One region of the Williamsia sp. R60 genome, then DNA from elsewhere that is predicted to be linked to it. Evidence: predicted binding sites of a transcription regulator. Region 1 holds the regulator's gene; each other region holds the start of a gene.
The links. The regulator LexA, encoded in region 1, represses DNA repair genes until DNA is damaged. The targets are predictions, from matches to a motif close to CGAACANNTGTTCG.
Positions count from the first base shown of each region.

Region 2: the regulator LexA is predicted to act here: its motif matches at 1,312-1,325, upstream of ACVWY6_RS09995 (DUF222 domain-containing protein).
Region 3: the regulator LexA is predicted to act here: its motif matches at 1,171-1,184, upstream of ACVWY6_RS04450 (DUF222 domain-containing protein).
Region 4: the regulator LexA is predicted to act here: its motif matches at 1,446-1,459, upstream of ACVWY6_RS08490 (DUF222 domain-containing protein).

Region 1 covers NZ_JBSSGR010000004.1:273,949-276,151, reverse strand. The annotation lists gene nrdR (transcriptional regulator NrdR) at 1-222, opposite strand, end outside; gene ACVWY6_RS20220 (LysM peptidoglycan-binding domain-containing protein) at 318-842, opposite strand; gene lexA (transcriptional repressor LexA) at 1,065-1,784, shown strand; gene ACVWY6_RS20210 (acyl-CoA dehydrogenase family protein) at 1,890-2,203, opposite strand, start outside.
Region 2 covers NZ_JBSSGR010000002.1:660,123-662,325, forward strand. The annotation lists gene ACVWY6_RS09995 (DUF222 domain-containing protein) at 1-1,251, opposite strand, end outside; gene ACVWY6_RS10000 (LLM class F420-dependent oxidoreductase) at 1,554-2,203, opposite strand, start outside.
Region 3 covers NZ_JBSSGR010000001.1:1,017,502-1,019,704, reverse strand. The annotation lists gene ACVWY6_RS04450 (DUF222 domain-containing protein) at 1-1,088, opposite strand, end outside; gene ACVWY6_RS04445 (response regulator) at 1,297-1,950, opposite strand; gene ACVWY6_RS04440 (sensor histidine kinase) at 1,947-2,203, opposite strand, start outside.
Region 4 covers NZ_JBSSGR010000002.1:350,785-352,987, forward strand. The annotation lists gene ACVWY6_RS08490 (DUF222 domain-containing protein) at 1-1,384, opposite strand, end outside; gene ACVWY6_RS08495 (dihydrofolate reductase family protein) at 1,614-2,177, opposite strand.

The sequences.
Region 1 (2,203 bases):
ACGGCCCTGGCAGGCGCGCCTCACGCCCCTCATCACCTTCTCGCGACTGAAGGGTTCGGTGACGCCGTTGCGTTTGACGACCGCAAGGACTGCGCTCTCCACCGTGGTGAACCGCCGTCCGCATTGCGAGCAGGCCCGCCGACGACGAATCGCCTGGCCCTCGTCGGCCACCCGTGAGTCGACGACCCGCGTGTCCTCGTTCTTGCAAAACGGGCAGTGCATGCAGGGTTCCTCGGACGTCAGCGGCCCCGTCGGAATGACCGGACACTCTGTTGTAGAGGATACCGCCCGGCCGATTGCTTGCCCCAGCACTGCAGCTACCGCGCGTAGATCGGCGTCACCAGGGATTGCCCGGGCGACAACGCTGAATTGCTCATCGCGTTGAGGTCCATGATCTTCTCCACCACCGCTTCGGTCGGCATCTCGGGAGCGATTCGAGAGGCGATGTCGCCCAACGATTCTCCTGACTGCACGTGGACGACCGCCGTCCCGGTGTTCGCCGGAGCGGCACCGCTCTCGACAACCCGGCCGAAGAACATGAGGAACAACACGAGCATCATCAGGCCGATTCCGACCACGGCGGCCCCGGCCCAGGCACGTCGGCGGAAATACACATCGCGCTCGACGACGGCAGCCGACGGTGCGTAACTGCCAGGCTCGGAGCAGCCCACCACAACACGGCGGTCTGCGGCGAGCCTGCGGTCGGCCGGCCGGCGAGTACTGTCGACACGCGCTCGCGCCGTGCGGGTGTACTGATCGGAGGCGACGGGCCCACCGACTCGGGCGAGCCGGCGACGGGGCCGCTCAGCGGCCGGGCGGCTGATGGTGGTGGCTGCAGTCATTGTTCGATCCTCGGGTCAACAGTTCGATCACTCGTTCGATTGAACGAATGTTCGAGTTGTATCACGGGGGTCCGACACACGCCACGCCCAATCGAACAAATGTTTGAGAGTTGTGACAGATTGCATTAGCGTGATCCCCATAATCCAACGAACAACGTGTGCGTTTTCTTCTCTCGACAGCTACGACACCTTGGCCGGACACCGTACGAACTGGAGGACCTGATGGCCGATACGACAGACACCCGGACGCCGCCGGACGCGGCGGCCGCGACGGTGGTCACTTCCGAACCGCTGGCCGAGGGGTCGCTGACCCCGCGCCAGAAAGCCGTACTGGAGGTGATCCGGGCGTCGGTCCGCGAACGCGGCTATCCCCCGTCAATCCGCGAGATCGGTGATGCCGTCGGCCTCACCTCCACGTCGTCGGTCGCTCATCAGCTCCGCACCCTCGAGCGCAAAGGATTCCTCCAGCGCGAGAACAACCGTCCCCGGGCGGTCAACATCCAGGACACCGACCTCAATCCGGCCACGGCGGCCGGCCAGGTCCAGGTACCCGACGAATCCCTGCCGACACCGACGTTCGTTCCGGTCCTCGGCCGCATCGCGGCCGGCGGGCCGATCCTGGCCGAGGAAGCCGTCGAAGACGTGTTCCCGCTACCGAAAGAGCTTGTCGGTGAAGGATCTTTGTTCCTCCTGCGGGTGGTCGGCGAGTCAATGATCGATGCCGCCATCTGTGACGGCGACTGGGTGGTCGTCAGGCAGCAGAATGTCGCAGACAACGGCGACATCGTTGCGGCCATGATCGACGGGGAGGCGACCGTCAAGACGTTCAAACGCACCAAGGATGCGGTGTGGCTGATGCCGCACAACCCGGTGTTCGACCCCATCCCCGGCGACAACGCCGTTGTGTTGGGCAAAGTCGTCACGGTGATGCGGCGCCTCTGAGGCGTCCGGCAACATCCTCGGCAACCGAACAAACGCGGGTACTACGCAGACACGAGTGGGGTGCACCTTCCGGTGCACCCCACTTCGCGTAGTTATGAAACGTACTCAGACCCCGAGGCTTCGGCCGATGACTTCCTTCATGATCTCGGTGGTGCCGCCGTAGATGGTCTGCACGCGTGAATCGAGGAAGGCCTTGGCCACCGAGTACTCACGCATGTAGCCGTAGCCGCCGTGCAGTTGCAGGCAACGATCGATGAGGTGGACCTGGTTCTCGGTGGCGTAGTACTTCGCCATCGCCGCGTCCGGAACGGTGAGCTTCTTCTCGTTCAGCAGTTCGATACACCGATCGACGAACACACGGGTGGTAGCGGTGGACGTCGCCAGTTCGGCGAGCAGGAACCGCGAGTTCTGGAAGCTAC
Region 2 (2,203 bases), on a different contig from region 1:
CGCCGGGGCCAGCACGTCGATGTCAGTCAAGCCGCCGTCGGCCCAGGCAGTGGTGTGATGAATTTCGGTCCAGGAGATCGGGTTACGGCAGCCCGGGCTGGTGCAGCCTCGGTCTTTGGCGAACAACGCCATCCGCTGGCCTTGTTGGGCGGTGCGTTTGGCGCGTGCGAAGTAGAGGACGTCGGCGGAGTGGTTGGCGAACACCGCGAGTGATTTGTCCGACCGCGCCGCCAATTCCAGCGCATCCTTGACCGGCAGATCAACACCGGAAGCGGTGCGGGCGATTCCCGCGGCCTCATCAAGTTGCTGCTTGGTCATCGTGATGATCACCTGCACTGGCAGGCCGCGGTGGGAGCTACCGAGCAGTTTGTACTCGAGGATGGTCTTCAGGATTGCTTTGAATGCATCGTGCTGACGTTGGGCACGCGAACGGGTGTCCCGCTCGGCCGCGGCTTCGAGGATTGCTGGGTCCATGGCCGGGTCGTCTGCGGCGCCGATGGGTGAGTTCGGATCATCAGGATTGTTCATCCCGGGTGCGGCCCATACATCCATCACCGTTCGAAACAGCGCCAACGTCGCCGGGTCCAGGTTGCCGGTGATCTTGCTCATCATGTCCAACCCTTGAGGACCGTCAGATAGGCCCCGGTTGCGTTTGCGGTCGGCGTCGTCGGTGAGTGATCCGTCCGGATCAACCCGCGCCAACACTTCCCGTCCACACACTTCAAGTTCGTTGGGGCCCAGGGTGCGGGCGTTGTCGGTCAGCCAGGCATCGACCACGTCATAGACTTCAGGTGCAGATTTGTGCGGGATTTTGTCGCGGACTTTGAGCAACACATCCATGTGCGCCAAACCAATCGCACCCTCGGCCAACGCTTCCGCGGCGGCCGGGCATTTCGGGGGCAGCGGCTCGCCCTGCATCGACAACAACACACCGGCAGCATCGAGTGCTTTCAACCGCGACGAGGCATCACCACGAGACACCCGCAACTCACTCATCACAAACCGATGCAACGTCGAATGACCAGCCTTGCGAAACAAGCCTCGATCATTCACCTCCTGCAACCGCTTGAGGCCCTGAAAGGTCAGTGTCCGGACAACTCTCTCGTTCACCCGCACCAACTCAGCAACCTGCACATCATCAACATCAGCTGCTGACGCACCAGCAATCCGCTGCAGCACCGCATCGAGATCGCGATACAACCCCACCAACACCGGCTTTGGCGGTGGATCCACCGTCACCGAATCACTCATCGACAAGCCCCCCAGCCCTCGAACCCGATACCTCAGTCTAGCAATAGAATCCGAATTTGTCGAATGTATGTTCGAACCCGGTGGTGACCGTAAATCACTGCACGCTGCCCCTGAAACTGCGCTAGCCCGCCCTTCTAGTGCTCGAGAATTACTGCGCTACAACAGAAGCTGCGTTGATCAATTGAACGCAGAATGGTACCGGCTGAGAGCAAACTCGGCGAGTGGGTCACTGCGGGTGGTCTAGAAAAGCCCTTGTCTGCGTTGAGTGTCTGTATGCCCGCGACCCGGATCGGGTTCTCGCCCTACCAGTCTGCGATCACGGGAATGACGCGGTCGCCGAGGATCTCCAGTGGGGTGATCTCGGCAACTCCGGGTACCCAGCCGTGGACATGGCTGACACCCAGATCTGCCAGTGGTTTGAGTTGGCCGAGCAGCTCGTCGACGTTCGCGCCATCTGACCCCGGGTCGAGAGGCAACATGACGGTTTTCTCGATCGCGTCATAGTCGGTGCCCAGTGACTCACAGTGCGAGCGAAGCACATTGAGCTTGTGTTCCACATCGGGTCCGCCGAACAGGTTGCACGCCTGTGCATACTGGGCGACCATCCGCAGGGTCTTCTTCTCTCCGCTGCCGCCGATCAGGATCGGCGGGTGAGGCCGGCGCAACGCCTGTGGCACATTGAGTGTGCTTCCGAGATGGTAGTGCTTGCCGTCGTAGGTCCCGTTGTCATCGCTCCACATCTGAAGGCAGATCTGCAAGGTCTCTTCGAGGCGCTCGAACCGCTCGGCCGTGCTCGGGAACGGCAGGCCCAGACCCACGCACTCCTCCTCGTTCCAGGCCGCGCCGATGCCCAGATAGGCCCGACCTTTGGACAGCACATCAAGAGTCGTGACCGCTTTTGCGAGCAGTCCGGGCTCGCGATAGACGGTGGCCGTCACCCAGGCGAGGAGGT
Region 3 (2,203 bases), on a different contig from region 1:
TGAACTGCGCGGTGGCAGGTGCGGCACAACAGGCACCCGTTCTCCAGGGTGGTCGGGCCACCTTCTTGCCAGTGAACGATGTGATGGCAGTCGGACCATTCCGCCGGCGCCCCGCATTTCACACAGCACGCGTCCCGGATGATGATCGCCTTGCGCAGCAGCCCGGTGAAGAGGCGGCGTGGTGGGCTCATATCGATCGGCACCTCTTGGCCGTCCAAGGTCACCGATGTGATGGACGAGTCGCAGGCGAGCGCGGCGGCAGTGGCTTCGGTGATGGGACCCATCCACCGCAACGATGCGCGATCGGGTTCATCGGCCGGAACAGTCACGATCACTTCCGTTCTCGGGGCCCGCGCCGATGTTCGTCCACCACCGCAGTCCAATAGCTGGTGCAGGGCATCGGCTCTGCGCTGCGCTGGGGACCGGCGATCTTCACTTCCGTCGGGCTCCGGGCGCGGCTTGCTCCAGACGTTCAGGGCAGATCGCATCTTCTCTCCCATCACCGCATCGAGATCGAACTTTCCCACGAACCGACCGTCGACAACTGCAAAGTCCACGGTGTTCATCGCCGAATCCTCGGACGCCGGGAGCCCACCCGTGTTCCCAGAGATCTGATTTCCGAGCTTGCGCGCGGCCTTGCCCACCTCGTCGGGCGAGGCGCCGGAGATGGCGTGGCTCAACAATTTCCGTTCGATGTCCGCTCGATCCTCAGCAACCATCTCGGAGCCGGCCCGGGCCGCGACGTGCGCGCGCCCCCTGACCACCGCATCAACATGTTCGGTCGACAGGAATCCATCGCGAAAGTAACCGGCGGTGCGATCCAAACCGGTCAGTCCGGTCCCGATCCGCAACCACCGTGATGCAACCGCTGGAGCCACCCCATTGGCTTGCAACAACTTCGAGGTGGTGGACCCTGACTTCTTCGCTATCCCCAGCCGTTCGATATGCGCTGCTGCAGCAGACAACTTGCACTCGGTCGCATTGCGAAGGGTGATCAAGTCCTTGATCAGACCCACAACACCCGGTGGGTCATCTGGAACGACCAACCCCATCACATCGTCGACCACATCGAGAATTCGCATCCTCATACCCCTCCCCAGGGACCCCCACAGCAGTTACGCCGATCGAACTCTGCGCGCTGCCCGATTGATGCCTTCATATTACCGCATTCGAACACATGTTCGCAAGCCCCGATTTGCAGATTTCTGCTGTCCAGCAACAGCTTTCGCCAACTGGGAGAGCGCACACGCCCGTCGGGCGGAGGCTACCATCCACCTCCGACATCACCCCGTCGCGTCAGTCTGGCTGTCCGCCAACACCTGCGTCCCTCGCCCTGGCCACCGCCTCCGCCCTCGTCCGAGCACGCATCTTGGCCAGGATCTCACTGACCCGGTTGCGAACTGTTTTCTCGGACAGGAACAACCGGCGGGCGATGGCAGCGTTGTCCAAACCTCGGGCCATCAGTTCCAGGACTTCGCGCTCGCGGCTCGTCAGCTCCGGAAATGCCTGGGGTCCAGCACTGTTCGGGGCCATCGCCGAGAAGAACCCGACCACCTGTTCGGCGACGCGGGGTCCGAAGACGGCCTCCCCCCTGGCGACCGCCGCAATCGTGCGGTGCACATCACCGGCCTCGGCTTCCTTGAGCAGATAGCCTCGGGCGCCGGCCCGCAGGGCTGCGAAGACCGAGTCAGGGTCCTCGCTCATCGTCAGGACCACCACTGCGACGTCCGGATACCTGTCCACCACCCGCGCCGTGGCCGCGAGCCCACCGATACCGGGCATCCGCAAGTCCATGAGCACCACCTGCGGCCGTAGTTCTTCGACGGCCCGGAGCGCCGACTCGCCGTCGGCGGCTTCCCCGACGACCTCGACGTCGTCCATCGCCGACAGCACCGCGAGCATACCTGCGCGAAATAGCGCATGGTCGTCAACCACGAGCACCGATGTCATTGACGCACAGCCTCTCTCGGCACAGCGACAGACGCGATGGGCACCACCAACCGCACCACCGTTCCTCCCCCTTGGGCGGCAAGGTGTTCCACGCGGCCACCCACTTCGGCGGCACGCTGCCGCATGCTCATCAATCCCACGCCAGGTGTCGGCCGGCCTGGCATTCCTCGACCGTTGTCGCTGACCCGGAGTTCGAGATTCTCCTCGTCGCATTCCACGTCGATCCTCACCCGTGACGCCGCGCTGTGGTGCA
Region 4 (2,203 bases), on a different contig from region 1:
TGCGTGGTTGTTGTTCGGGGTCGATGTATGTGGGTGGGATCCATGCGACTCGGCCGGCGTCGGGTCCGTCGGTGAGCATGATGGTTTGCCATTGATCCTGGCCGGGTCCGATCATCTTGTGGTGAGGCGGACACGCGGGCGCGAGTTCGTCGATGTCGGTGTGTCCGCCGTCGGCCCAGGCGGTGGTGTGATGGATTTCGGTCCAGGAGATCGGGTTACGGCAGCCGGGGCTGGTGCAGCCTCGGTCTTTGGCGAACAAGGCCATCCGTTGGCCTTGCTGGGCGGTGCGTTTGGCGCGTGCGAAGTAGAGGACGTCGGCGGAGTGGTTGGCGAACACCGCGAGTGATTTGTCCGAGCGTGCGGCCAGTTCCATCGCATCCTTCACGGGTACATCGACGCCGGAGGCGGTGTGGGCGATACCTGCGGCCTCGTCGAGTTGTTGTTTGGTCATCGTGATGATCACCTGCACTGGCAGGCCACGATGCGAGGCTCCCAACAGTTTGTACTCGAGAATGGTCTTCAGGATTGCTTTGAAAGCATCGTGCTGGCGCTGAGCCCTGCTGCGGGTATCGCGCCCTGCAGCAGCTTCGATGATGGCCGCATCGTGGGCGGGGTCGTCGACCGCGCCAGACGGTGAGTTGGGGTCGTCGGGATTGTTCATACCCGGTGCGGCCCATACATCCATGACAGTGCGAAATAGCGCCAACGTTGCCGGGTCGAGATTGCCACTGATTTTGGCCATCATGTCCAACCCTTGCGCACCGTCAGATAGGCCCCGGTTGCGTTTGCGGTCGGCGTCATCGGTGAGTGATCCGTCCGGATCGACCCGGGCCAACACTTCCCGTCCACACACCTCAAGTTCGTTGGGGCCCAGGGTGCGGGCGTTGTCGGTCAACCACGCATCGACCACGTCATAGACTTCCGGTGCTGATTTGTGCGGAATCTTGTCGCGGACTTTGAGCATCACATCCATGTGCGCCAACCCAATCGCACCCTCGGCCAACGCTTCCGCAGCGGCTGGACATTTCGGGGGCAGCGCCTCACCCTGCATCGACAACAACACACCAGCAGCATCGAGCGCTTTCAACCGTGAGGACGCATCTCCACGAGACACCCGCAGTTCACTCATCACAAACCGGTGCAACGTCGAATGACCAGCCTTACGGAACAGGCCTCGATCATTCACCTCCTGCAACCGCTTGAGGCCCTGAAACGACAGTGCCCGAACCACTCTCTCGTTCACCCGCACCAACTCAGCAACCTGCACATCATCAACATCAGCTGCTGACGCACCAGCAATCCGCTGCAGCACCGCATCAAGATCGCGATACAACCCCACCAACACCGGCATTGGCGGTGGATCCACCGTCACCGAATCACTCATCGACAAGCCCCCCAGCCCTCGAACCCCTTTCATCAAGTCTACCAACAGAACCGGACATTGTCGAACATGTGTTCGAATTTGACTAGTCTGGATTAATCCAGACTTTGTGTTCGTCTGCAGGTGCTGCAACACCTGCAAACGAACACAAGCCCTGCGTTTGATTGCGCTACACCGCGGCGAACTCTCGCAGCTACGAACAGCGTTGCGCTACAACCGTTATCGGATCGACCTACCGCACCACATCGAAGACCTGCTTCTGGATGCCGTTGCCGTACACCTCGTGCTCGACCAGGTTGAGCTTGGTGGTGTCTTTGTCCGACTCACTGAACAGGCGCTTGCCGGCTCCGAGAAGGAGTGGGAACACCAGAAGGTGGTAGCGATCTACAAGACCCGCGTCGGCAAGGCTGCGCCCGAGGGTTGCACTGCCGTGCACGGCGATCGGGCCACCTTCGGTCTCTTTGAGTGCCGCCACATCGTCAACCGACCGCAGGATCGTGGCCGGCCAACGTGGGTCGTCTTTCTGCAGTGTTGTGGAGACGACGTATCGGGGCATCGCGTTGTACTCGGCGAACTCGTCCATGGTCGGCCAGATCGGAGCGAACGCCTCGTACGACGTGCGGCCCAGCAGTAGTGCTGTGGTCTCCTCCTGCTCGCGCCCCTTGATCTCGTAGGCAGCTTCGTCGAACTCGACATCTTTGAAGGTCCACCCCGAATTGCGATACCCGGGCTCGCCGCCCGGTCCTTCCATGACACCGTCCAGCGAGACGAATGCGGTGACGATCAATGTGCGCATGACAAACCTCCGTGATGGGTGGTGCC